2 regions of the Arthrobacter sp. NPDC056691 genome follow, and region 2 is predicted to be linked to the other one. Evidence: riboswitches for the same ligand, from Rfam matches in the RefSeq annotation. Region 2 holds a riboswitch; the other holds the start of a gene.
The links. Region 2 has a riboswitch for cyclic di-AMP ahead of ACFRAU_RS11940 (hypothetical protein). Riboswitches for the same ligand answer to the same signal wherever they lie in the genome.
Positions count from the first base shown of each region.

Region 1 (11,976 bases), on a different contig from region 2:
GTCTTTCGTGCCCGCCTGGATGGCGGCGGCATAGAACGAGTTGGCGTATCCCGTGGCTTCGAGGTTCCACAGGTACAGCACGGCGGTGAACGCCAGCAGCGCTGCTGCCGAGGGCCGGATCCAGCGAGGCTGGTTTCCCAGCAGCAGCCGGGATGCCATGCCGGCCGGGCGGGTTTGCTCGGGGACGGCCTGGCGGGGAGCCTCGGGCACGGCCGGGGCAGTTTGGTCTGTTGTCGGGACTGTCGTCTGGTCTGGGGGAGTGACGGTGGTGCTCATGACTGTGCCATTTCTGTGGTCGGGTCGGATGCCTGCGGGAGGGATGCCTCGGAAGCGGCAGGATCTGCGGGAGCGTTGGTGGGGGAGGCGGCAGGATCTGCGGGAGCGTTGGTGGGGGAGGCGGCAGGATCTGCGGGAGCGTTGGTGGGGACCGGCCGCCGTCGGAACACCCACAGCCGGAACAGCAGGAACTTCAACGCGGTGGCCGCGAGGTTCGCGGCGGTGACGGTCGCCAGCTCAACCCAGCGGTCCGGCGTCGTGCCTCCGGGCAGGGCGCCACTGTGGACCAGGGCGAGCGCGCCGGAGGTGAGGGCGAGCCCGATCCCGAAAACCAGCAGCCCTTCGAAGTGGTGGCGGGCAACATCGCTGTTGCCGGCGATGCCGAACGTGAAGCGCCGGTTCGCGGCGGTGTTGGCCACGGCCGTGGTGAGCAGGGCCAGCAGGTTGGCTAGCTGCGGGTCCATCAGGTTGCGGCAGAGGTAAAAGAGGACCAGGTACGCCAGGGTGGATGCCACGCCGATGGTGCCGAACCGCACCAGCTGGCCGAACAGGCTGCCGCCCGGGCTCTGCTCCTGGCTGCGAGATGCGGCCGGAAGGGGGCCGCGGGCAAGGGCCGCGCGAAGCTCGGCGACGGGGATGCGGCCGCTGACCATGTCCTTGCTGAGCCGGGCCATGCCGCGGACGTCGGCGAGTGCCGTCTGGACGATGTCCACGCTGGAATTGGGGTCGTCGGTCCAGTCCACAGGCACTTCGTGGACGCGGAGGCCGCACCGTTCGGCGAGGACCAGGAGTTCGGTGTCGAAGAACCAGGCGGTGTCCACGGTGTGCGGCAGGATCTGCTGGGCGATGTCGGCGCGGATGGCCTTGAAGCCGCACTGCGCATCGCTGAAATGGGCGCCCATCAGGGACTGCAGCATGAAGTTGTAGCTGCGGGAGATGAATTCGCGCTTCGGCCCGCGGACCACGCGGGAGTTGCGGGTCAGCCGCGTGCCGATGGCAAGGTCCGAGTGGCCGGAGATCAGCGGGGCAAGGAGCGGGCCCAGTGCGGCCAGGTCCGTGGAGAGGTCCACGTCCATGTAGGCCAGGACAGGCGACGGCGAAGCCAGCCAGACTTTCCGCAGGGCGTTGCCGCGGCCCTTTTCCGCAAGGTGCACCACGGTGACCTCGCGGAGTTCCCGGGCCACGCGTTCGGCCGCTTGGAGCGTGCCGTCGGTGCTCGCGTTGTCCGCAACGGTGATGCGGAACGAGTGCGGGAACGTGCCGCGCAGGTGGGCGTGGAGCCGGCGCAGGCACTCCTCCAGGTCGCGTTCTTCGTTGTAGACCGGGATGGTCACGTCCAGGACCGGTACCGCGGTGGAGGTATCGATCGGCGACCGCCGCGTATGCCTGATGAGGGTCTGGGACGGGGCATCTCCGGCCGCGCCGGCTCCATGGAGCGCGTGCGGCCGGGTGTGCAGCGGTGGGTGTGGCTGGGTTCCGGAGGCCTGGTCAGTGATGGTCATGCATCAACAGTGGCGGCCGCTGTTATGAGGGTTTTAGGGCGAAGCTGTGCAGGGGCTGTGGAAGTTCTTCAGCGCTCGCTGGCGGCCGGAATGAGCGGCCGGTGGTGGCCGCATTTCTGCACCTCTTTGCCGGCCGCGGGTGGGCACGGACGGCAAGAGGGCCCCGGATCCTGGCGGATTCGGGGCCCTCGGGTCACCTTAAAGCGGTGCAGAAATGCTCGCCGTCAGCCGGTTCGGCCGCGGCAAACCGGTCAGTACCAGTTGTGGGCGAGGTGCCAGTTCAGGGCGCCACACGGGGAGCCGTAGCGCTCCTTGATGTAGTCCAGGCCCCAGTTGATCTGGGTGCGGTAGTTGGTGCGGTAGTCCGCCCCGGCGCTCGCCATTTTCTCTGCGGGCAGCGACTGGACGATGCCGTAGGCGCCGCTGCTGGCATTGGTGGCCGTGGTGCGCCATTCCGATTCCTTGGTCCAGAGCCGCTGCAGGCACTGCATCTGGTCTGCGGACCAGCCAAAGGATCCGAGCTTGGCGGCTGCGTAGGCCTGTGCGCCGGAGGGATCGTTCAGGGCCACAGGCGCAGCGGCCCGGGCCTTTGCGGCCGCCTTGGCCGCGGCAGCTTTCGCTGCGGCAGCCTGGACGGCGGCGGCGTTGGCCTTGGCAACCGCGGCGGCGTTGGCAGAGGCGGTGGCCTTAGCCGCGGCGGCCTTTGCGGCAGCGGCCTGGGCGGCGGCGGCCTTAGCGGCGGCAGCCTTCTTTGCAGCGGCAGCCTTGGCCGCAGACTCCTTGGCAGCGGCCTGGGACGAGGACTGCGGAGCGATGGACGCCGCGGACGGGGCCGGAAGGGCGGAGATCAGCGTCTTGTCGAAGCTCAGCGTCTGCCCGGCGTCCGCGGTGGCCGCTGCCGGCTCGGCGGCGGAAGGCGTGGCCTGGTCGGCCGCGTGGCCTGCGGCGCCGACGCCAACGAGCACCGCGGCGGCAGTGGTCAGGACAGCCGCCCGGCGGCCAAAGGACGGAAGGCCGGAAGTGAGACGGCCCCAGGCCGTCGTAGGCCGGGCCGGTTCGGCGCGGTGCCGGGAAATGCCCTGGCGTGACGTCGTGCGGTCAGACTGATCTGAGGCGCGTTCAGGGCGCGCCTGAGTCTTAAATTCAGACATGGTGGATTGCCTCTCACACCTGCGGAGTTAGCTGTCGGGTTCGGATGAGGTCATCCGGCCGCACGGAAATTCACGTGTCGGCTTCACCCCAAGGGCTGATGCGGAAAGCCCGGGACTCTGGTTCCCCCGCCTCTGCCTGATGTAGCGGAATCCGGGAAGCGGCAGAGCTGGGCGTCAATCCGGAGATGCGGCGCTAGTGGCGGCCGCACCATATCGACGGTACAGGAGGCTTCTGATTAAGTCACATTTAGGTAACGGGAGTCACGGCGTCGGCGCGGCGCCTTGCATGGGCAGCCGGACCGCAAATTCCGTCCGGCCGGGCCGGGACGTGACCTCCACCGTGCCGCCGTGCGCTTCCACGATGGACTGCACGATTGACAGTCCCAGGCCGCTGGTTCCCTCTGCCGAGGCGACGCCAGGTTCTGCCTGCGAAGGCCCTGTTTCTCCCCGCGAATCCGCGGTACGGAGGGCTGTTTGCGCACTGGCGCCACCGGTGGCAGGACCCTTCGCCCTTGCGGAGGCAGGCGCCAGGGGCGGCTGCGCCGGCGTCGCCCGTGAGGCGTCTGCGCGGGCGAAGCGCGCGAAGACCTTGTCCACGAATTCCGGCGGGATGCCGGCGCCGTCGTCCGTGACAGTAATCACAGCGCTGCCGTCAGCCGACCGCATCACGCCGGTGGTCACCGTGGTGCCGGGAGGGGTGTGCTTGCGGGCGTTGGAGAGCAGGTTCACGAGGACCTGGTGCAGCTGCGAGTCGTCGCCCCGGACCGACACGGGTTCCTCCGGGAGGTCCAGATGCCAGGCCCGGTCCGGCGCCATGACTTTTTCGTCACTGACGGTCTCGACCACCAGCTGCGTGAGGTCCACGTCGCTGAGCTTGAGCGGCTGGCCCTCGTCGAGCCGGGCGAGCAGCAGGAGGTCCTCCACCAGGGCGGTCATGCGTTCGGACTGGCTCTGCACGCGTGCAAGGGACCGCTGGCCGTCCGGGGTGAATTTTTCGGTCATGCGCATCAGCTCGGTGTAGCCGCGGATGGCCGTGAGCGGCGTGCGGAGTTCGTGGGAGGCGTCCGCCACGAACTGCCTGACCTTCATTTCGCTTTCCTGCCGCGCCTCCAGCGCATTGGAGACGTTGTCCAGCATCTGGTTCAGGGCGTGCCCCACGCTGCCCACTTCGGTTCCGGGATGGGCGTTCGACGGCGGGACGCGGACGGCGAGTGCCACCTCACCGGCGTCCAGCGGCAGGCGCGACACCTGCGTGGCCACCTCGGAGAGCTGTTCCAGCGGTTTCATGGTGCGCCGGATGAGCACCGTCCCGGCCAGGCCGATCAGCACGAGGCCGCCCAGCGAGACGATGGTGATGGTCCAGACCAGCGAGGTCAGGGTGTTCTGCTTTTCGGCGAGGGGAAGCCCGGTGACGATGACGTCGCCGTAGGGCGCCTGGGCGGCCACGAGCCGGTAGGTGCCCGAGGACAGCTTCCGTTCAACTGGCACGCCGTCGCGTCGGAGCTCCAGGAGGACCTGGTCGTCCGCGGCGGACAGCGAGGCGAGGGTGGCGTCGCTGTCAATGAAACCGGCGCTGATGACGGTGCCGCCCTCGATCCGGGCCGTTACCGTCCCCACCCGCTGGCCGCGTGCGCCCAGCGGATCGGGTTTGGTGCCGGGGTTGCCCAGCGGTGGCCGGCCAAAGTCGCTGGACCGCCGGGCGGCCTCCGTAAGCTGCTTGTCCAGCTGCTGGGTCAGGAAGGAGTCCATCGAGGCGTAGCTGAACAGGCCGATGGCGCCGCAAATCGCCACCAGCAGGGCCATGGCCACGAGGACCAGGCGGGTGCGCAGATGCCAGGTGCCCGGCTTCAGCCAGCTTCGGCGCTGGGTACGGACTGCACCGGAAAGGTTTGCCACGGCCTACTCTGCCGGTTTGATGACGTAGCCCGCGCCGCGGACCGTGTGGATCATCGGCGGATGCACGGCATCCACCTTCTTGCGCAGGTAGGAGATGTACAGTTCGACGATGTTGGCCTGGCCGCCAAAGTCGTAGTTCCACACCCGGTCCAGGATCTGGGCCTTGCTGACCACACGCTTGGGGTTCTCCATCAGGTACCGCAGCAGCTCGAACTGGGTGGCCGTCAACTGCAGCTCGTCGCCGGCGCGGGTGACTTCACGGGTGTCGAGGTTCAGGACGAGGTCGCCCACCACAAGCTCAGCGGAATCCATGGCGGCCACACCGGAGCGCTGGACCAGCCGGTGCAGGCGCAGCAGGACCTCCTCGATGCTGAACGGCTTGGTGACGTAGTCGTCGCCGCCCGCGGCGAGGCCCACGATGCGGTCCTGGACCGCGTCCTTGGCCGTGAGGAAGAGTGCCGGGACCTCCGGCGCGAAGGCACGGATCCTGCCCAGGAGCTCGACGCCGTCGAACCCGGGAAGCATCACGTCAAGCACCAGCACGTCCGGGCGGAACTCCTTGGCGAGTTTCACTGCCTCGGGACCGTCGGCAGCGACGGCCACGGACCAGCCGGCCATGCGCAGGCCCATGCTCATGAGCTCTGCGAGGCTCGGCTCGTCGTCGACCACCAGGGCGCGGATGGGGGAGCCGTCCGGGTGGGTCAGTTGGGGAAGGTTGTTGGTCATGGAGTGCGAAGTGGCCATGTGACAACTCTCCGTTCTGGTGTTTAGCCGCCGCTTTGGCAACCCTGTGCGCCGGCTGTGAATCCCAGCCTAGCGAGCTGAAAGGCAGCGCGTGCGCATTTTTCAGGTCACAGCCATGGCTCTTGCGCCGCACAGGCCAAACACAGGAAGGCTTTCCAGTCTGGAACGGACACTTCCGCACCCCTAAGGAGATAACAATGAGCGGACAGCAGCATTCACCTGTTCCGGAAACCACGCCCCTGCCCCCGGCGCCGCAGCCGGACGGGCATTCCGCCGGCTGGGGCTTTGGCGGGGGAACGCCGACGCCGGCCCCCGCGAACGCCGGTCCGGCACCTTCCGCTTACGCAGCGGACGACAATCCGGACGACCCCCATTCAGCCGGCGCCCGACCCGCGGAACCCGCAACTGAACCGGTGACGTCCCTCGGCACGTTCTCCTCCGGCGGTGCCGCTTTCCATGCCGCACCGCACGCCGTCGTGTCGAACTCTCCCGCCCCGGGCGGCGATCCGAACACCCAAACCCCTTCCTCCCAGGCCGCAGATGCCCAGGGACCGAACTCTCCGGCCCCGTACCCTGGCTGGGGTGCCGGTGGGGCCCAGCCTCCGGCCGACGGCACCGCGGGCGCGGGCTGGGGAGGGCCGCCGTCGGCCGGAAAATCCGGCGGACCGGCTGCCAGCGGCAAGCCGTGGACCATGAAGCGCGGGCTGGTCGTGGCCGGTGCGGCGACGGTTCTGGCCGCCGGCGCAGGAGCCACCGTGTACGGCCTGGGCAGCAACGCGGCCGCTGCCGGCGGAACGGCCGCCGGCCCGCAGGGCGGTTTGGCGCAGGGCGGAACACAGGGCGGGTTGAGCCAGGGCGGTGCCCAGGGCGGCCTGCCCCAGGATGGCGGGTCGATGGGCGGCCCGGGCGGCATGCAGGCGCCGGGCGGCGACTTCGCGCCCAACGGCCTCGGCGGCATGGGCAGCGGCGTCTCTGCGGCGGTTCATTCGGAGTACGTCGTCGAGGAGAACGGGGAGTACGTCTCGAAGGTAGCGCAGCTCGGTACCGTTTCCACCGTTTCCTCTGGTGCGGTGACAGTAAAGAGTGCCGACGGGTTCACGCGGACCTACACACTCAGTGACGACACGGTGGTGAGCAATATGTTGCAGAGGCGCCAGCAGTCAGCAACCGGCGGCCTCACAGTGGCCGACATCGTCTCCGGAGCCACTGTGCGGATTGTTGCCGGCAAGGATGGCTCGGCGTTTCCGGCGGAGAGCGTTCAAGTGAGCGGGACCGCGACGCAGTCGGGCGGAACCAGCGGATCAAGCCAGTCGAGCTGACTGACGGGAAGGCGCAGCGCCCAGGTGAACCGGGCGCTGCTGCCGTCGTTCTGGCGGATTTGACCACGACCCCAAACCCGCGCGTGGGCAAAAAAACTTCGCCCGGGCTACGTCATAGCTGGACAATCGGCTTATCGCCGCTGCGGGTTTCCAGCAATTCAGATGTCATTGAATATTCAGCGCGAATTTACGGAAAAATCGAAGAAGATTCCGTAGAAGCAGCTTTCCGACCGTCCGTTCAGGAAAAAGGATCAAAAAATCGGCGGCTTTCAAAACTGTGATTTGTCGCACAAACCGGCCGTTTGTCTCAGCATGCGGACGGTTCCGTCCATTGTTACTTGCAAGTTTTCATTGTTACGTTGCACACTTTCAAATGTGAACAAGAACTCAACAGCACCTGCAGCCGCAGAATATTGGCCCAGCACACCCGCTGCTGCCGACATGCGCTGTTGTCGAATGCACGCCTAACTTTCACCACCCCACGAAGTTTTTAGGCATTCGCCCCCAGCCCAGCGTAGGGCGCCCCTCCCCAGAATCATTGCGGGGAACCAAGCATTCGAGCCGCGATGACGGCCATTCACATTTGAGGTAAGCAAACATGACCGTTGCATCCGGATACGTCCACATCTCAGTCCGTAACGCCAACAAGGCTGGCCAGGCGCAGGGACTGCGCCAGGGATTCGGCGCCCGCCCCGCTTTCGGCCCGGCAGGCCCGGCCAACAGCATTCCCGCCGCCCCGGGTTACGCGCCCCAGGGCTACAACCCGAACTCCTACGGCCAGTTGCGCGCCGTGCAGGCGGAGGAAGCCGCACCGCTGACCGCGCCCACGCCTCTTGTGGCCCCGGCCGCCACCGCGCCGGTCCGCCCGGTTCCCAACGACAACGTCGCCCGCGGGTTCGTCCTGTACATGGGCATTGACGAGGAGACCGCGGCCGCCGCCGGCACCTCGATCGCCAAGCTTGCCCAGGAGATCCGGGCCTACGCCCAGTCCCTGGTTACCGGCGCCGAAAGCTACGCCGCCGTCGCTGTGGCGCCGGCCAGCGCGCCTGGCTCGGCGCTCGACGTCGTCCGTTCCACTTTCGGTGACCCCACCGTCAACGCCCGGCAGCGCACCGAGACTGCCCGCGTCCAGCCAGCCCAGGATCCCCGTCCCTCCGGTGTCCTGATCGATCTCGCCCGCCGCGAGGTGCACCTCGACGGCGAGTCCCTGAACCTGACGTTCAAGGAATTCGAACTGCTCAACTACCTCGTGGAGAACGGCACCCGCACCGTGGGCCGCGACGAACTGCTCGAGGGCCTGTGGCGCAACGCCGAAGAGGTGCCGAACGAGCGCACCATCGACGTCCACATCCGCCGCCTCCGCTCCAAGCTGGGACGCCTTGCCAACACTGTGCGCACGGTCCGCGGCCAGGGCTACCGTTTCTACGAGCACCCGGAGGTTGTTGTCTGGGCCGCTCCGGAGTACTCGATCTAGCCTCCTCCGCCCGAACGGCCCAGGCGGCTGGCGTTAGGCTTGGGCCATGAGTGCGCACCATAAGAAGCGGTTGGTCCTTATGCGCCATGCCAAGGCTGACTGGCCCGGCGGGGTGGCTGACCACGAGCGTCCCCTGGAGGAACGGGGCCACCGCGAGGCTCCGCTTGCCGGTAAATGGCTGCTCAAGCACAACATCGTCCCGGACTTCATCCTGTGCTCCAGTGCCCTGCGGACACGGCAGACATGTACATGGGTTTGCAGTGAACTCGGCGAGAAGGCCCCGACGCCGAAACTTGAGGACGGGCTGTACGGCGCCTCCGCGCTGCGCATGCTTGCGGTCATCAACCACGTGCCGGACACCGTGACCACCCTGATGGTGATTTCCCACATGCCCGGCGTGCAGGACCTGGCCATGCACCTGGCCTCACGGGATTCCAACCACGACGCCTACATGGATGCCGCCACACGCTTTCCCACCAGCGGCCTGACCGTGCTGGAGACGGACAAGCCCTGGGCCGAGCTGGACGGCCAGGACGCCAGGCTCACGCACTTCAAGGTCCCGCGCCCACACTAGCGCGGACGAGTAGGCTTGTCCCCAGCGTCGTCTAATGGGGAAGGGCCGCCATGCTGAATTCTGTAACCGCCCGGTGCCGGGCCGGTGCCCGGCGGTGCGCTGCCGCCGTCGTCGTTCTCCTGATGCTCTGCGCCGGGGCGCAGCAGGCAGCCGCGGCACCGTCCGGTGAGCCGCTGTCCACGCAGGTTGTTTCGAACCCCGGCAATGCATGGGTCCTGGTCAACAAGTCACGTCCGCTGAATCCACGCCAGTTCGCGCCGTCGGACCTTGTCAGCTGGAACGGCACCGGCCATCTGCTGCGGCACCAGGTCACGGGCGCCCTGGGCCAGCTGTTCGCCGGGGCGCGTGCTGCCGGCTACTCCCTGGAAGTCATCAGCGGTTACCGGTCCTATGCCTCCCAGAGCGCCCTGTACAGCTCGTACGTGCAAATGTACGGGCAGGCCTACGCCGACCAGATTTCGGCGCGGCCGGGCTACAGCGAGCACCAGACCGGGCTGGCGGCGGACGTCGGCAATGCGGGCGGCGCCTGTGGGCTGACGGACTGCTTCGGGACCACTCCGGGCGGGCGCTGGGTGGCGGCGAACGCCCACCGCTACGGTTTCATCGTGCGCTACCCGCAGGGTTACTCCGGCATCACCGGCTACACGTACGAACCCTGGCACCTGAGGTTCGTCGGCGTTCCGCTGGCCACCGACATGAAGAGCCGCGGCATCGCCACCATGGAACAGTACTTTTCCGCCCGCCCCACCGTCAGGAGCGGGGCCGACGTGCTAGCCGCCGATTCCAGTGGCGTGCTGTGGTCCTACCCGGCCAACGGCCGGGGCGGCTTCGGCACCCGCGTGCGGATCGGGCCGGGCTGGTCCGGCCTTAAGGCCGGCTTCGTCGCTGACTGGAATGCCGACGGCGTGAACGACATCGTGGCCCAGTGGAAGACCGGGACGCTCTCCGTGTACCGCGGCAAGCTCTCCGGCGGGTTCCTCAGCCCCGTCCGCGTGGGCAGCGCCGGGTGGCAGTCCATGAACATCACCGTGGGGAAATGGCACAGCGGCCAGCGGTATCCGGGCGTGGTGGGCACGGCAGCGGACGGCGCCATGTTCTTCTACCCGAACGCCACGGGCGGTGCGCTCGGCGCGCGGCTGCGGCTCGGGCAAGGATTCCAGGGCATGAAACTGACCATGGCCGACTTCGACAACGACCGCCGCCAGGACCTGCTGGTCACCAGGGCGTCCGGCGAACTCCTGCTGTACAGGTCCGACGGCGCCGGAAAGTTTGTTGCGGAAGCCCGCCGCCGGGTCGGGACCGGCTGGAATGCGCTGGCCCAGTCCCACGCATCATTCGGGTTCCAGGGGCCGGGGACGCGCGGACTCACCGCCAAGACCACCGACGGGCGCCTCGTGTATTACAGCCTGGGCAACAGCCAGTTCACGGGTCTCCGGCCTGTCGGACCGGGCTGGCAGCCGTACAACATCTTCCGGTAGCCGGCGGCTTCCCCGGAACATGCGTCCCTAGCCGTGGGGGTCAGCCCGTAGCCGTGACGAATATAGGGCCGGGCGCCGGTCGCTGAGGGTATCGTTGCGCGGTCCGATGCGGGTGCGTCCGGCTGGCACGGTGATGACCGTATCCAGCCGGCCCGCAGCGTCACTCACGCCGGCGGGCCATCCGTCGCAGCCGATCGCTGACGTGCCCTGGGTCCAGGTATGGCCGCGCTCCGTGCCGGCACGGTCACAACAGACGATGGCCACGCATGATGCTCTCGCCGCCGCCATGGCTTGGACCACTTCCGGGGCATGTTCGCCGGCTGGCCGCGGCACCAAAGGCCAGTTCGTGGGAACTGCGATGATCTCGGCCCCGCCGAGGGCCAGCGACCGGGGCATTTCCGGAAACTCGAGATCGTAGCAGATCAGCACCCCGAGCGGCCCGAGCGGGGTCGGCACGACCGGCGGCGGCGCGCTGCCCGCCTCGAAGAGCGACTGTTCCTCATCCCAGAGATGTGTCTTTCGGTACACGGATATGACACCGGCGCGTGTCATGATGGCGGCGCTGTTGAAGAGGGAATGCTCGCCGCGTTCGCAGAATCCCAGGACCAGCACCATGCCCGGATCGAGCAGCGACGCCCACTCCCCGAAGACGGGATCGTCGGAGGCGAGGGCGCATCGCCCAGCCTCGTCGGGCCGGAGGTAGTAACCGCTGGTGGCCAGTTCCGGCAGGACGAGTAGCTGCACGCCGTCTTTTACCGCAGCCTGGATCGCGTCCGCGATCATGCGGAGGTTTGCTGCGAGGTCGCCTATGCGCGGTGCCAGTTCGTGGGCCCGCACAGCCACGCGGCGTTCACCTGGCGCTGTGGCAGCAGGTGGCGTTGTCTGGTCCCGGGGTTCGGCAGCCATTACGCGAGCGCGGGCGGGGTTTGTCCGGTCACCAGCTCGCCGGCCCGTTCGAGCCGCATTGTTGCGGTGGCGCGGTGTGCCGCCATGCCTTCGGACTCCGAAATGACGGCAACGGCCGTGGCAAGCTCAGATGTAGCTTCGCGGGCGACGCGCTGATAGGTGAGCGGCTTAAGGAACCGGGATACCGACAGCCCGGCAGAGTGCTTCGCACCGCCGGCCGTCGGCAGCACGTGGTTGGTTCCGGCCATTCCCTTGTCGGAGTAGGCCACCGTGCTCCATTCGCCGATGAAGAGCGATCCGTAGTTGCGGAGGGCCGCGTGATAGTAGTCATTGTCGGCGGTCAGGATCTCCAGGTGTTCCGGTGCCAGGTCATCCATCAGCGTCACTGCGACCTCACGGCTGGATGCCAATGTCACCGATCCGTAGTCGCGCCAGGCGGCGCCGGCGATCGGCGCGGTTTCGAGTGTCGCAAGCTGGCGCTCCACCGCCGCGATGACCTCCAGGCCGAGTTCCCCGGATGTCGTGACGAGGGCGGCGGGGGAGTTGGGCCCGTGTTCGGCCTGGCCGAGGAGGTCGGCCGCGACCAGTTCGGCGTCCGCGCTCTCGTCAGCGATCACCGCGACTTCTGAGGGGCCGGCGAGCAGGTCGATGGCAGC
Region 1 covers NZ_JBHTXX010000009.1:12,411-24,386, reverse strand. Annotated here, with positions in the region: gene ACFRAU_RS09680 (glycosyltransferase family 39 protein) at 1-276, opposite strand, end outside; gene ACFRAU_RS09675 (glycosyltransferase) at 273-1,778, opposite strand; gene ACFRAU_RS09670 (hypothetical protein) at 2,030-2,929, opposite strand; cyclic di-AMP (ydaO/yuaA leader) riboswitch at 2,935-3,086, opposite strand; gene ACFRAU_RS09665 (ATP-binding protein) at 3,191-4,825, opposite strand; gene ACFRAU_RS09660 (response regulator transcription factor) at 4,829-5,569, opposite strand; gene ACFRAU_RS09655 (hypothetical protein) at 5,767-6,888, shown strand; gene ACFRAU_RS09650 (winged helix-turn-helix domain-containing protein) at 7,487-8,362, shown strand; gene ACFRAU_RS09645 (SixA phosphatase family protein) at 8,409-8,936, shown strand; gene ACFRAU_RS09640 (D-alanyl-D-alanine carboxypeptidase family protein) at 8,987-10,414, shown strand; gene ACFRAU_RS09635 (nitrilase-related carbon-nitrogen hydrolase) at 10,442-11,257, opposite strand; gene hisD (histidinol dehydrogenase) at 11,320-11,976, opposite strand, start outside.
Region 1: another riboswitch for cyclic di-AMP. It lies ahead of ACFRAU_RS09670 (hypothetical protein); the one in region 2 lies ahead of ACFRAU_RS11940 (hypothetical protein).

Region 2 (11,976 bases):
GTGACGGCGATCCCGTCCACCTTCTGGTCCACGGCCTGCTGGATCAGCTGCGCCTGCCGGCCAGCTTCGGGATCGTTCGTGTAGAGGAGCTCCACGTTGTCCTTGGCGGCGGCCTCCTCGGCGCCCTTCCGGACGGTGTCCCAGAAGGTGTCGCCCGCCGGGGCGTGCGTGACCAGGGCAACCTTCATGCGCGGAGTCGAGACGGCCTGGCCGCCGCCGCCACCGCTGTTGGCTTCCGGAGCCCTTCCGCCCTGGCTGGAGCAGGCCGTCAGGGCAAGCATCGGGATGGCAACTGCAGCGACCGCCGCACGGCGCCAAAAGAACTTCTTCACTGGTGATCTCCTTCGATCGTGTCCAGATGATGGGGACCACACCCCTGCACCCTCCCTGGGGCGACAGGCGATGTGATTGAGCGCACTTGGAGCGCTCCATTACTTGAGAATAAGAGCAGGACTTTGTCCTGTCAATAGTTCTATTCGAGGAGCCTCCGCCGACGGCTCAGCGCTGGTATACGCCGGTGAGCGTCGCCGCACCCAGCAGGTGACGGGCGAGTGCGGATCCCAGCCCCGCAGGCTTTGTGCCTGCCCCTCCCGGCAGCTCCTCAGCGTCCAGCGCATAGACGGTCACGATATAGCGGTGCCGCCCGTGTCCCGGAGGCGGCGCCGCCCCCAGATAGCCGCGAAAGCCGCCGTCGTTCTTCAGCTGCACGGCAGCCGGCGGGAGCTGCGGACCGGACTCGGCCCCGGCGCCCTCCACCAACGACGTGACGTCCGCCGGGATGTTAAGCACCGCCCAGTGCCAGAACCCGCCGGCGCCCGGAGCATCCGGATCGAAGACGGTGACGGCGTAGCTCCTGGTCCCGTCCGGCGCCCCGGTCCAGCTCAGCTGCGGGGACTCGTCGGCGCCTCCGGCATGCATCCTGCCGCTGCGCTGCGGCGGGGGCAGGGTCCCGCCGTCCTCGAACGACCGGCTGGTGAGCCCGAACGTGGGCACGTCCGGCAGGTTCGTAAACGGGCCCGGCGATGTCATGGCTGCCTCTCAGGTGGTGGGAACTTCGGCTTCCGCTGCTGCTTCGGCGCGGTTGAGCTCCGCCCGGGTGGGCGGATTGGCGCCGGCCCGGGACACGGTCACCGCCGCAGCGCGCGAGGCGTGGGCGAGGAGCGCGGCGAGCCCCTCGGCCGGGAGCGCCCGCAGGTTTGCCCGGTTCTGCGCGCCGTCCAGGCCGCGGTCCACCACGCCGGACAGCAGCGCGGCCATGAAGGAATCCCCGGCGCCAACGGTGTCTGCCACCTCCACGCGGGGCGCGGCAAACTCGGCCTCCCCTGCGGCGGTGATCCCCCACGGCCCGGCCGCACCGCGCGTCACCACCACCACCGCCGGCCCCTCCGCACCGCCAAGCTTCAGCCAGCGGCGCGCGGACTCCAGCGGGTCCACTCCGGGGTAGAGCCAGGCAAGGTCCTCGTCGGAGGCCTTGACGATGTCCGCGAGGGTCACGAACTTTTCCGCCTGCCGGCGGGCGTAATCGGCGTCCGTGATGATGCTGGGGGGCAGTTGGGGTCAAAGCTGATGGTCGACGCCGGGTGGGCATGTTCGACGGCGGCCAGCACCTCCGCGGCGCCGGGCGCCAGCATGGTGGCAATGGAGCCGGTGTGCAGCAGCGTGGTTCCCTGCAGCATGAACGGCAGCCGCTCTCCCAGCCCGGGGAGCTCCCAGGCAAGGTCGAACGTGTAGGTGGCGGCGCCGGCGTCGTCCACCAGTGCGGTGGCCACGCTGGTGGGCAGCCCGTCCGGGGCCTGCGGGAGCATGACCGAACTCGCCCGTAGGTGGGCGGCCACCGACTCACCGTAGGCGTCGCGGCCGTACCGGCCAACGAACTGTACCGGGTGCCCCAGCCGGGCGAGCCCGACGGCGACGTTGAGCGGGCTGCCGCCCACATGGGCTTCGATTCCGGAGCTGCGCTGGACCACGTCAACGAGGCCCTCGCCGATAACAGTGAGCATGGTCATACTCTGCCAGAGAACGCCGTCCGGCGCTCGGGTGCGCGGCAACGAAGTTGCGGGAAACCCCTAGGCTTTCTTCCCCGGCAGCGCGAGCTTGAAGACCTTCGCCCAGGAGGATCCCACCTGCTTCAGCAGCGGCCCTGTGGTGTACGGCAGGCCGTAGCGGCGGCAGATTTCCTGCACCTTGGGCGCCACTTCCCCGTACCGGTTGGACGGCAGGTCCGGGAAGAGGTGGTGCTCGATCTGGTGGGACAGGTTGCCGGTCATGATGTGCATGAACTTGGAGCCGGAAATGTTGGCCGAACCGATCATCTGCCGGACGTACCAGTCGCCGCGGGTCTCGCCCTCCACCATCTCCTCCGTGAACGTATCCGTCCCTTCGGGGAAGTGCCCGCAGAAGATCACGGCGTGCGCCCAGACGTTGCGGACGGCATTGGCGGTGAGCGTGCCGATGAGGGCCTGCTTGCCCGAACCGGTGAGCATGGCCACGGCCGGGGTGGCGGCGTAGTCCTTGGTGAACTGCTTGAGGGCCTTGACGCCGAGTGCCTTGAGGTCCCGGGTCATGGCCTCCTTGCTCTTCTTGCCCTCCTTGTATTCGACGAGCTCGAGGTCGTAGACCGCGATGCCCCATTCGAAAATCGGCGCGAGGATCGCGTTGTACAGCGGATTGCCCAGAGCACGCGGAGTCCAGGGCTGGTCCTCGTCCATGCGCAGCAGGTTGTATCCGACGTCGTTGTCCTTGCCCACCACGTTGGTCCAGCGGTGGTGCAGGTCGTTGTGGGTGTGCTGCCACGAACGCGCCGGGGTCACGAAGTCCCATTCCCACGTGGTGGAGTGGATGTCCGGGTCCCGCATCCAGTCCCACTGGCCGTGCAGGATGTTGTGGCCGATCTCCATGTTTTCCAGGATCTTGGCAAGGCTGAGCAGGCTGGTTCCCAGGACCCAGAATTTCTTGTCGCGGCTGTTGAGCAAGGCCGCCCGGCCGCCGATCTCCAGCCCGCGCTGGATCTTGATCATCCGGCGGATGTAGGCGGCATCGGAGGCGCCGCGCTTGGCCAGGATGTCATCCCGGATGGCGTCCAGCTCCCGGCCGAGCTCTGCCACCTGCTCGTCGGTCAGGTGCGCCGCGGCGGGCGGGCGCACGGCTGGCCGGCCGGTGGCCGCCAGGGCCCCCGGCCGCGGTTTCGTAACGGGTTTGTCGGTGGTCGTGGCAGTCGCGGCTGTGCGATCGGATATTGCAGTCATGCTGGTGTTTCTCCTCAGATGTCGAGGTTAACGGGCCCGGCGGCTGCCGAAACGCACGTCTGGATTAGTTGGCCCGGTTCACCGTGGACTTCACCGGTGCGCAGGTCCCGGACCTGCCCTGCACGCAGGGGCAGCAGGCAGCTGTGGCAGATGCCCATGCGGCAGCCGCTGGGCATGAGGACGCCGGCGTCTTCGCCGACGTCGAGAAGGGGGGTGTCGCCGTCGGCCTCCACCTCGCGGTCGGAGGCCTCAAAGGTGACCAAACCGCCGTCGTGCCCCTCGCCGCCCAGCAGGCTGGTGTTGAAGCGTTCGATGATGAGGTTGACGGGGTCAGCCGCGAAGGGGCCGGTGGCCCCGCCTGTCCGGGCTGACTTGGGGTCCTTGGAGTGGGCGGCCGCTTCGGCGGCCCACAGGGCTTCAGCATCGTCGAGGAACCCTTCCGGGCCGCAGGCGTAGGCAGCCCGGCGGCGCCAGTCGGGGCACAGGGCGTCCAGCCCGGCGGCGGAGCCAAAGTCCACCCGGCCGCGCTCCCCCGTGAACCAGTGCGTGACACGGAAGTTGGGAAACTGGTCCGCGAGCTCGGAAAGCTCCTCGCGGAAGATACTGTCCTCCGGCATGCGGGCGGAATGGACCAGCACCACGTCGGCGTCTGGGCGGTGCGGCACCAGCGTACGGACCATGGACATCACGGGGGAGATGCCGCTGCCGGCGGTGAGCATCAGGAGCGGCCGGGGGTGTTCGGGGAGGACGAAGTCGCCCTGCGGCGGCGCGAGGAACAGGACGTCCCCGGGCCTGGTGTTGCGGACCAGGACGCCGGACACCGCACCCATGTCGCTCACCGTGATGGCGGGGTCCTCCCCCGCCGGGGCGCTCAGCGAATAGGAGCGCCAGTGCCGGACGCCGTCCAGCTCCACGCCGATCCGCGCCCACTGCCCTGCCTTATGGGCCTTCCAGCCGCGGCCGGGCCGGAAATGGATGGTGGCTGAATCCGCTGTTTCAGGCACAACCTTGGTGACCACGCCGCGCAGCTGCCGGGCGGAAAACACCGGGTCAAAGAGCGCGAGGATGTCCTCCGGGGCCAGGGGAGTTGTCAGTACAGACGCCGCGCGCGCCAGCTTTCGAAGCCGGATCAAGCTGTCCACCGCATGATGGGTTCACCCATGTGTATCTCCTAGTGAAACCCGGGATCGTAATATACAAAAGTACCTCAGTCCCCACCTACAAGAGTCCTCCTTGCCGACGCTGCTAGCAACCGGCGTCCATTTCCGGGTCAAGTCCATTGGCGGAATCTCACTCATCGGCGGGGTACGGGGCGGCCCGGAGCTGCCGGGACAGATGTGCGGCGTTGCGGGCCATGCTGGTGATCGAGTGGGCAATGTTCTTGGGAACCTCCGGGAGATCCTTGAAGTCCACGGTCTGCATCGCCTCGCCCACCCAGTATGTGGAACCCTGCGCGGGAAGCGAGAAGCCGACGTCGTTCAGCGCCTGCTGCATGTCGGCCACCACCTTGTGGGCTCCGTCCTCGTTGCCCACCACCGCCACGAGGCCCACCTTCCCGTACATGATGGGCCTGCCCTGGCTGTCGGTCTCCTGCAGATCGGCGTCGAGACGCTCCACCACGCGCTGCGCCACGCTGCATGGGTGTCCCATCCAGATGGGCGTGGCCAGCAGCAGGATGTCCGCGGCCAGGATCCTGGTCCGCAGCGCCGGCCATTCGTCGCCGCCACCCATGTCCACCTCCACGCCGGGTTTGATGTCCAGGTCCACCACGCGGACGGATGAGGTCTGGACGCCGTTCTTGGCCAGCTCGTCCAGCACATGGCTGGCCATGAGTTCGCTGCTGGATGACGACGGCGACGGCGTGAGCGTGCAGATCAGGGCGATAGCAGTGAGATCAGACAAGGCAATGTCCCTCCGTTGTGGCGTCTGCGGCATTCGCGGTTGATGATAAGCATACTTACCGCCGGAGTGGATTGACCGGCCGGGCCTATATCAGTGCAACGAATGGACGCCGCAGGAGTTCCCCGGCCAGCGCCCAGGAGCCTAGAGCTGCAGCAGCTCCTGCACCAGCTCGCGGCACTTCCGGTAGGACGGGGTCTTCGGGTCGATCAGTGAGAAGTGGTCGCCGGGGACCTTGACCACCTGGACCGGCGCTCCGGCTGCGCGGGCGGCGGTGGCGTAGGCCTCGGACTGGCTGACCGGCACGGTGTCGTCGTCGAGCCCGTGGACCGCGTAGACCGGGATGGTCAGCGGCACGGCGCTCATCGGGTCGGCGTATTTATGGCGTTTGGGGTACCTTTCGGCGGAGCCGCCCAGGAAGTTGCTGACGGCGCCGTTGCTGAGGTCCAGCCATTCCGCCTGCGCGAGGTTGAGCAGCCCGGACTGGCTGACCACGCCTGTCAGGTGGACGGCTTCACCGTTGAGGTTCCGGCCGACCTGGCGGTCGGCGTCGGCCGCACCGAGTCCCGCAAGCCGGTCCCTGCCGGCCGCCCAGACGGCCAGGTGGCCGCCGGCCGAGTGGCCCAGCGCCACCACGCGGTTCAGGTCGAGGTCGTGCTCGCCCGCCACCTGGCGGAGCTTGTCGATCCCGGCGAGGATATCCTCAAAGGTCCGCGGCCAGCCGCCGCCGTTACCTGCCCTGCGGTACTCCAGGTTCCAGGCCACGATGCCGTGCGCCGCAAGGTCCTTGGCCAGCGGCTCGCCAAGCTCGGCGCCGTACTGCGAGCGCCAGTAGCCGCCGTGGATCACCACAGCGACGCCGCGGGCGGAGGGCGGCTTGCCGTTGCGTGCGGCAGGTGTCTCCGGCAGGAAGAGCTCGCCCCACTGGCTGGGGTGGTCACCGTAGTGGTACTTCTGCCGCTTCACTGCATCCTCCTAGGATCCTTCGAACGGGGCGCCTGGCCCCCCTTGCCGCCGCCCGCGCGCCCGGGGTCCGGGCTTGCAGGCACGACGGCGCACAACAGCCATGTGCCGAGCCTACATGGACGCCGCTTCCGCGGGGCAGAAGGGGCTGCAGTGGCAGGGGTGTCACCGGCGCGCTGTGGCGCCGCCTTGATAGTTTGGAACCATGGCAAGCAACTGGGATCGCCTGGACGTCACTCAGCGCGACTCCGTGCAGGAAAGCGTGGAACTCTATGAGCGTGTCCGGCCTGCCCTGAAGCTTGTCACCCGGGAAGTCCTGCAGATACTGCGGACCATGCTCAAGGACACCGAGGTCACCCCGCTGTTCGTCACCGGCCGGACCAAGTCGGCGGATTCCTTCCGGGAGAAGATCTCCCGGACCGAGGAACCACTGGAAGAGGGCGGCCCACGGCTCCTTAAGTTCCCGGACCCGTTCCGGACCCTCAACGACATGGTGGGCGTGCGCGTCATCACCAAGCTGCCGGCGGAGAACGCACTGGTGGCCAACCTGATCAAGCGCCAGCGGCACCTCTTCGACTGCCGCGGGGACCGCGAAAAGGACATCGGCTCCATCGAGTCCGGAACGTACGGCTACTCCAGCCGGCACCTGATCCTGCGCACCATCCAGAACGACGTCGTGAAGAACTACCAGCAGGTGTTCAACCCCGAGGTCCCGCCCAACGGCAGCTACTTCTTCGAATGTCAGATCCGCACCGTCTTCGCGCACGCCTGGAGCGAGATCGAGCACGACATCCGGTTCAAGGCGGAGGACCCGCGCGCCTGGACGCCGCACTTCGACCGCCAGTTCACCGCCACCGCCGCCATGCTGGAAACCGTGGAGAGCGCCTTCGCCGACCTGCATGAACGCTATGAGGAGGTCCGCAGCTACTGGGACGTGGACGGCGAGGGCGCGGCACAGCTCACCCCCAACCGCATCCGCGATGTCTGGCGCACCCTGCTTCCCCACGTAGACCGTAAAGTGGATGATGACTGGGGATGGGCGGCCGAACTCCTGGCGGCCCACGGACTCAAGCAGACCGTGCAGCTCGCCGGACTGCTCAGCGCCAACCGGATCACCGAGGTCCGCAGGGCCCTGGACCACCGCTACTCCCCCGGTCCCGACCGCCTCCTGGATGACCTCCTGCTGTGGCAGTACGGCACCAAACATATCGACCTCACCGCCGAGGCGCCCGACGCCGTTCCCCACCCGCGGCGCGACAGCCTCCTGCGGCGGCTGAAGCAGATCGAGCGCTACCGCCAGACCAAGAAATAGAGTTCCATGAAGCCCGAACAGCTCCAGTCCGTCCGGGCCACTCTCCGTTCCCCGCGGCGCCTCAAGACCGAGGCCCTCGCCGGACTGGTGGTGGCCCTCGCCCTCATTCCGGAAGCCATCGCGTTCTCCTTGATCGCCGGCGTGGATCCCCGGATCGGGCTGTTCGCCTCCTTCACCATGGCGGTCACCATCTCCTTCGTTGGCGGCCGGCCTGCCATGATCTCGGCCGCAACAGGCGCTGTCGCCCTGGTGATCGCGCCCCTGATGCGCAGCCACGGGCTGGACCACCTGATTGCCGCGGTGATCCTCGCCGGGGTCTTTCAGATCCTGCTCGCCGTCCTGGGCGTCACCCGGCTCATGCGGTTCATCCCGCGCTCGGTGATGGTGGGCTTCGTGAACGCGCTTGCCATCCTCGTGCTCATGGCCCAGCTGCCGGAACTGATCGGGGTTCCCTGGCCCGTGTATCCGCTGGTCGCCGCGGGCCTGCTGATTGTCGTCGGCTTCCGCAGGATCACGACGGCGGTGCCGTCACCTTTGGTGGCCATCGTCCTCCTGACGGTCCTCACCGTGGTGGCCGGGATCGACGTGCCCGCCGTCCAGGACAAGGGCCAGCTGCCGGAAAGCCTGCCCACGCTGTTCATCCCTCAGGTGCCGCTGACGTGGGAAACCTTCCAGACCATCGCACCGTTCTCGCTGTCCATGGCGCTGGTGGGGCTGCTGGAATCCCTGATGACGGCCAAGCTTGTGGACGACATCACCGACACCCGCTCCAACAAGACCCGCGAATCCTGGGGCCAGGGCGTGGCCAACATCGTCACCGGGTTCCTGGGCGGCATGGGCGGCTGCGCGGTAATCGGGCAGACCATGATCAACGTCAAGGGCTCCGGCGCCCGGAGCCGGGTGTCCACGTTCCTCGCGGGCGCCTTCCTGCTGGTGCTGGTGGTCACCCTGGGCGACATCGTGGGTCTCATCCCCATGGCGGCGCTGGTGGCGGTGATGATCTTCGTCTCGGCCATCACTTTCGACTGGCACTCTGTTGCACCCGCAACGCTGAAGCGGATGCCCAAATCGGAAACCGCCGTCATGCTGATCACCGTGGGCACGGTGGTGGTCACGCACAATCTGGCGATCGGCGTCGGCGTCGGGGTTTTGGCGGCGATGGCGATGTTCGCCCGCCGCGTGGCCCATTTCGCCACCGTCGACCGTACGGAAGTGGAGCTCAACGGCCGGACGGTGGCCACCTACACTGTGGACGGCGAACTGTTCTTCGCCTCCTCCAACGACCTCTACACGCAGTTCAACTACGCCCGCGACGCCGAGCCGGACATCGACAGCGTGGTGATCGACCTGCACGCCTCGCACCTGTGGGATGCCTCCACCATCGCCGTGCTGGACTCCGTCACGGAGAAATACCGCAGGCACGGCCGGGAGGTGGAACTGATCGGCCTCAACTCGGCCAGCATTCAGATGCGGGAACGGCTGGCCGGCAAGCTCAACGCCGCAGAGTGAGGCTCACCACACCAATCAGGCCCCGCCCCTCTACATGACGCGGGCAAGCCGGAAGTGAACGACACGGCGCCGTTACCTTAATGTGACATTGAGCGATGCCTCCCGTACGGTGGAAAACGTGCCTTTTTCACCGATAGGGCACTCCCGCGCTGATTGCCTAACTCTGCCGCAGCCCGAGGAACCAACCGAAGACCCATGTCCGGCAGAGACGGGGAAACCACTTTTCGGCCCGCTTATAGCGGGTCTTGGGGTGAAGCCGCGCAGTTCCTGACCACGCTCAGGACCGCGGCCGGGTGCCTCCCATCCGAATCCGACAGCTCACCTCGCAGGCATCGGGAGAGGCTTCTTCATGTCGTTCCGCATTATTTCTGGCCGCCGTGCTGCGGCCATCCTTGCCGCCTCCGGGCTGGCCTTCACCGGCAGCGTCGCAGCCAACGCCGCGAACGTTCCGGCCCAGCCGGCGCAGGCACCGACCGCCGCGGCCGCCAGCCAGGTCCAGGCTCCGCTGAACGCTGCCTCCAGCGTCAGGATCGAGTTTGAACGCCCCGCGGTCAAGTCGGCCCCGGCCCCCGTGGCGGCAACACCCGTCGTCGAAAAGCCGGCAGTAAGGAAGGCCGCGGCACCTGCAGCCGCCACCGTCGCTGCCGCGCCCGTTGCTACCGCGGCCCCCAAGGCTGCAGCTGCGCCGGCCGCGGCCGCACCGAAGGTCACCGTCAAGGCTGCCGCTCCGGCCCCGAAGGCACCCGTCAAGGCTGCCGCGGGCGTCAACGCAACCATGCTGGCGTCGGCCTACGCCCAGATCGGCATCACGCAGGACTGCACCGCCATGGTGGAGAAGGCCCTCGGCGCGGCCGGCATCCCTGTGGGTGACCTCGCGCCCATGCAGTTCCTGAACCATGGCGTGGTGGTCTCCACCCCGCAGCCCGGCGACATGGTGGTCCAGTCCGGCCACGTGGCAATTTACGCGGGCGCCGGCAAAGTCATCAGCGGCGGCATGAACGGCATCAACGCCACCATGGCCCACCCGCTGTCCTGGCTCACCGCCACGGGCCCCGTCACGTTTGTTCGCGCGGCCTAGCAGAACTGAAGAAACCGCCGTGTTCCGCTGCCTTGGGGGCGGCGGAACACGGCCATCCCCCAAGGTGCTCCCACCTTTCTACAAGGATGGTGGGAAACACTGGCTGTGCCTGATGAAAGACCGCAGTCTCCGGCTGCGAGTCAGGATCGCCGGGTCCGGATTGTCCCCCATGCATTCCGGATCCGGTGCCTGGGGAACCGGATGAGCTCTTAGCCCCTGACCGTGCGGTTCCGCCCCTGCGATTTGGCTTCGTAGAGGGCAACGTCCGCGGCCGCGATCACCTCGTCGAGATCGGCCGTTTTCGCGTTGTAGGTGGAAATGCCGTAGCTGACGGTCGGCATCCGCAGCAGCTCCGGGATGTGCAGCCCTGCCAGCCTCCTGCTGATTTCACTCGCAATGATTTCCGCGCTCTTGGGGCCCGCGCCGGGAAGCAGGAGGATGAACTCCTCGCCGCCGTAGCGCCCGGCGACGTCCGTGGACCGGACCGATGCGCCGCACGCCTCGGCGAATGCCTGCAGTGCAAGGTCGCCCGCCGCGTGGCCGAAGGTGTCATTGACCGACTTGAAGTGATCCAGGTCGGCGAGGATCAGCGAGCCGCCGCTGTTGGCGGCCTTGCTGCGTTCCAGCTCTTCGGCCGCCGCCTCCAGGAAAGCTCCCCGGTTAAGGAGGCCCGTGAGCCCGTCCTGGGTGGCGACCGTCCGCAGCGCCCGCGTCTGCTGCTCGGTGCTCAGGCCCGCCATGCTGAAGGAAACCACCACCAGCAGCACCATGGTGACCATGGTGGTCACCGCCGACCCGAAGTAGGTAGTGAAAACGGGACCGTTTGGCCCCTGGATGAGGAACACCACCAGGCGGCAGGAGTAGAAGAAGGCCACCCCTCCGGCCGCGATAGCCATGGGGATTCTCACCCGGGAGTACCCGGGTTCAAGCCGCCACAGTTCGTGCGAAGCCAGTCCGACAAGGACGGCCATGGAGGCCAGGAAAACGGCACCGCCGGCCCACGTATTGGATCCCGGGCTGTCGACGCCGGCGGCGGCGCCGGCAATGACGGGCAGCGCCACGGACAGCCACAGGTTGTACTTCAGGTTCCGGAGGGAGCGCGCCCCGGCCCAGACACTTGCCGCGCCGGACACCAGCAGGAAGTTGCCCAGCGGGTTGGCCCAGACCTGTTGCGGCGTGCCGTTGAGCAGGAACGAGGCCGAGCCGGAGAGGAACAGGAGCAGCGCGGCGCACCACCAGGCGCTGTAGGGCGAGCGGGTGCTGCGGAACGTCGAAAAGTAGAACAGCAGTGCCAGAACCAGGGCCATCGCGGCGAAGGCAACCCGCAGTGTTGCCGTGTCTAGGATCATTCCGTCCCCTTGAATGCCGATCCAGTGCAATCCAGTATCGCACCGGGAACGATCAAGGTCCCGCTGTCCCGCAGGGAAAATTTCCTGGGCACGACACATTTGTCTGACATCAGTCATGAATTGGCCGCTGCGGCGCTCCGGTGCCAGCATTATTGAATGCTTGAGGCAACAAAAGACCCCGTATCCGCTCCCTCGGCCACGGAGGCCGGCGCCGCACCACTGAATCCGGCCCTCGCCGCGGAAGCCAGGATTGCGCGCGTCGCGGTGACCGTCTTCCCCCTCCTGGTGCTCGCGGCCGGCGTTGCCGGGTTCCTGCTTCCCGGCGCCTTCAAACCGCTCGGCCCGGGGGTCCCGTACCTGCTGGGAATCATCATGTTCTGCATGGGCCTGACGCTGACGCCGCCGGACTTCACTGCCGTTGCCCGCAGGCCCTGGGCCGTGGTGCTGGGCATCGTGGCCCACTACGTGATCATGCCCGGCGCAGGCTGGGCGATCGCCACCCTTCTCCACCTGGAACCCGCCCTCGCCGTGGGACTGATCCTCGTGGGCTGCGCGCCGTCCGGCACCGCCTCCAACGTGATGGCGTTCCTGGCCAAGGGCGATGTGGCCCTCTCCGTGGCG
Region 2 covers NZ_JBHTXX010000012.1:56,407-68,382, forward strand. Annotated here, with positions in the region: gene ACFRAU_RS11895 (substrate-binding domain-containing protein) at 1-332, opposite strand, end outside; gene ACFRAU_RS11900 (YbhB/YbcL family Raf kinase inhibitor-like protein) at 499-1,029, opposite strand; partial or broken gene ACFRAU_RS11905 (carbohydrate kinase) at 1,039-2,000, opposite strand; gene ACFRAU_RS11910 (fatty acid desaturase family protein) at 2,067-3,245, opposite strand; gene ACFRAU_RS11915 (ferredoxin reductase) at 3,260-4,378, opposite strand; gene ACFRAU_RS11920 (flavodoxin family protein) at 4,536-5,147, opposite strand; gene ACFRAU_RS11925 (alpha/beta hydrolase) at 5,289-6,110, opposite strand; gene ACFRAU_RS11930 (GTP pyrophosphokinase family protein) at 6,313-7,419, shown strand; gene ACFRAU_RS11935 (SulP family inorganic anion transporter) at 7,426-8,928, shown strand; cyclic di-AMP (ydaO/yuaA leader) riboswitch at 9,073-9,274, shown strand; gene ACFRAU_RS11940 (hypothetical protein) at 9,278-10,006, shown strand; gene ACFRAU_RS11945 (GGDEF domain-containing protein) at 10,216-11,355, opposite strand; gene ACFRAU_RS11950 (bile acid:sodium symporter family protein) at 11,512-11,976, shown strand, end outside.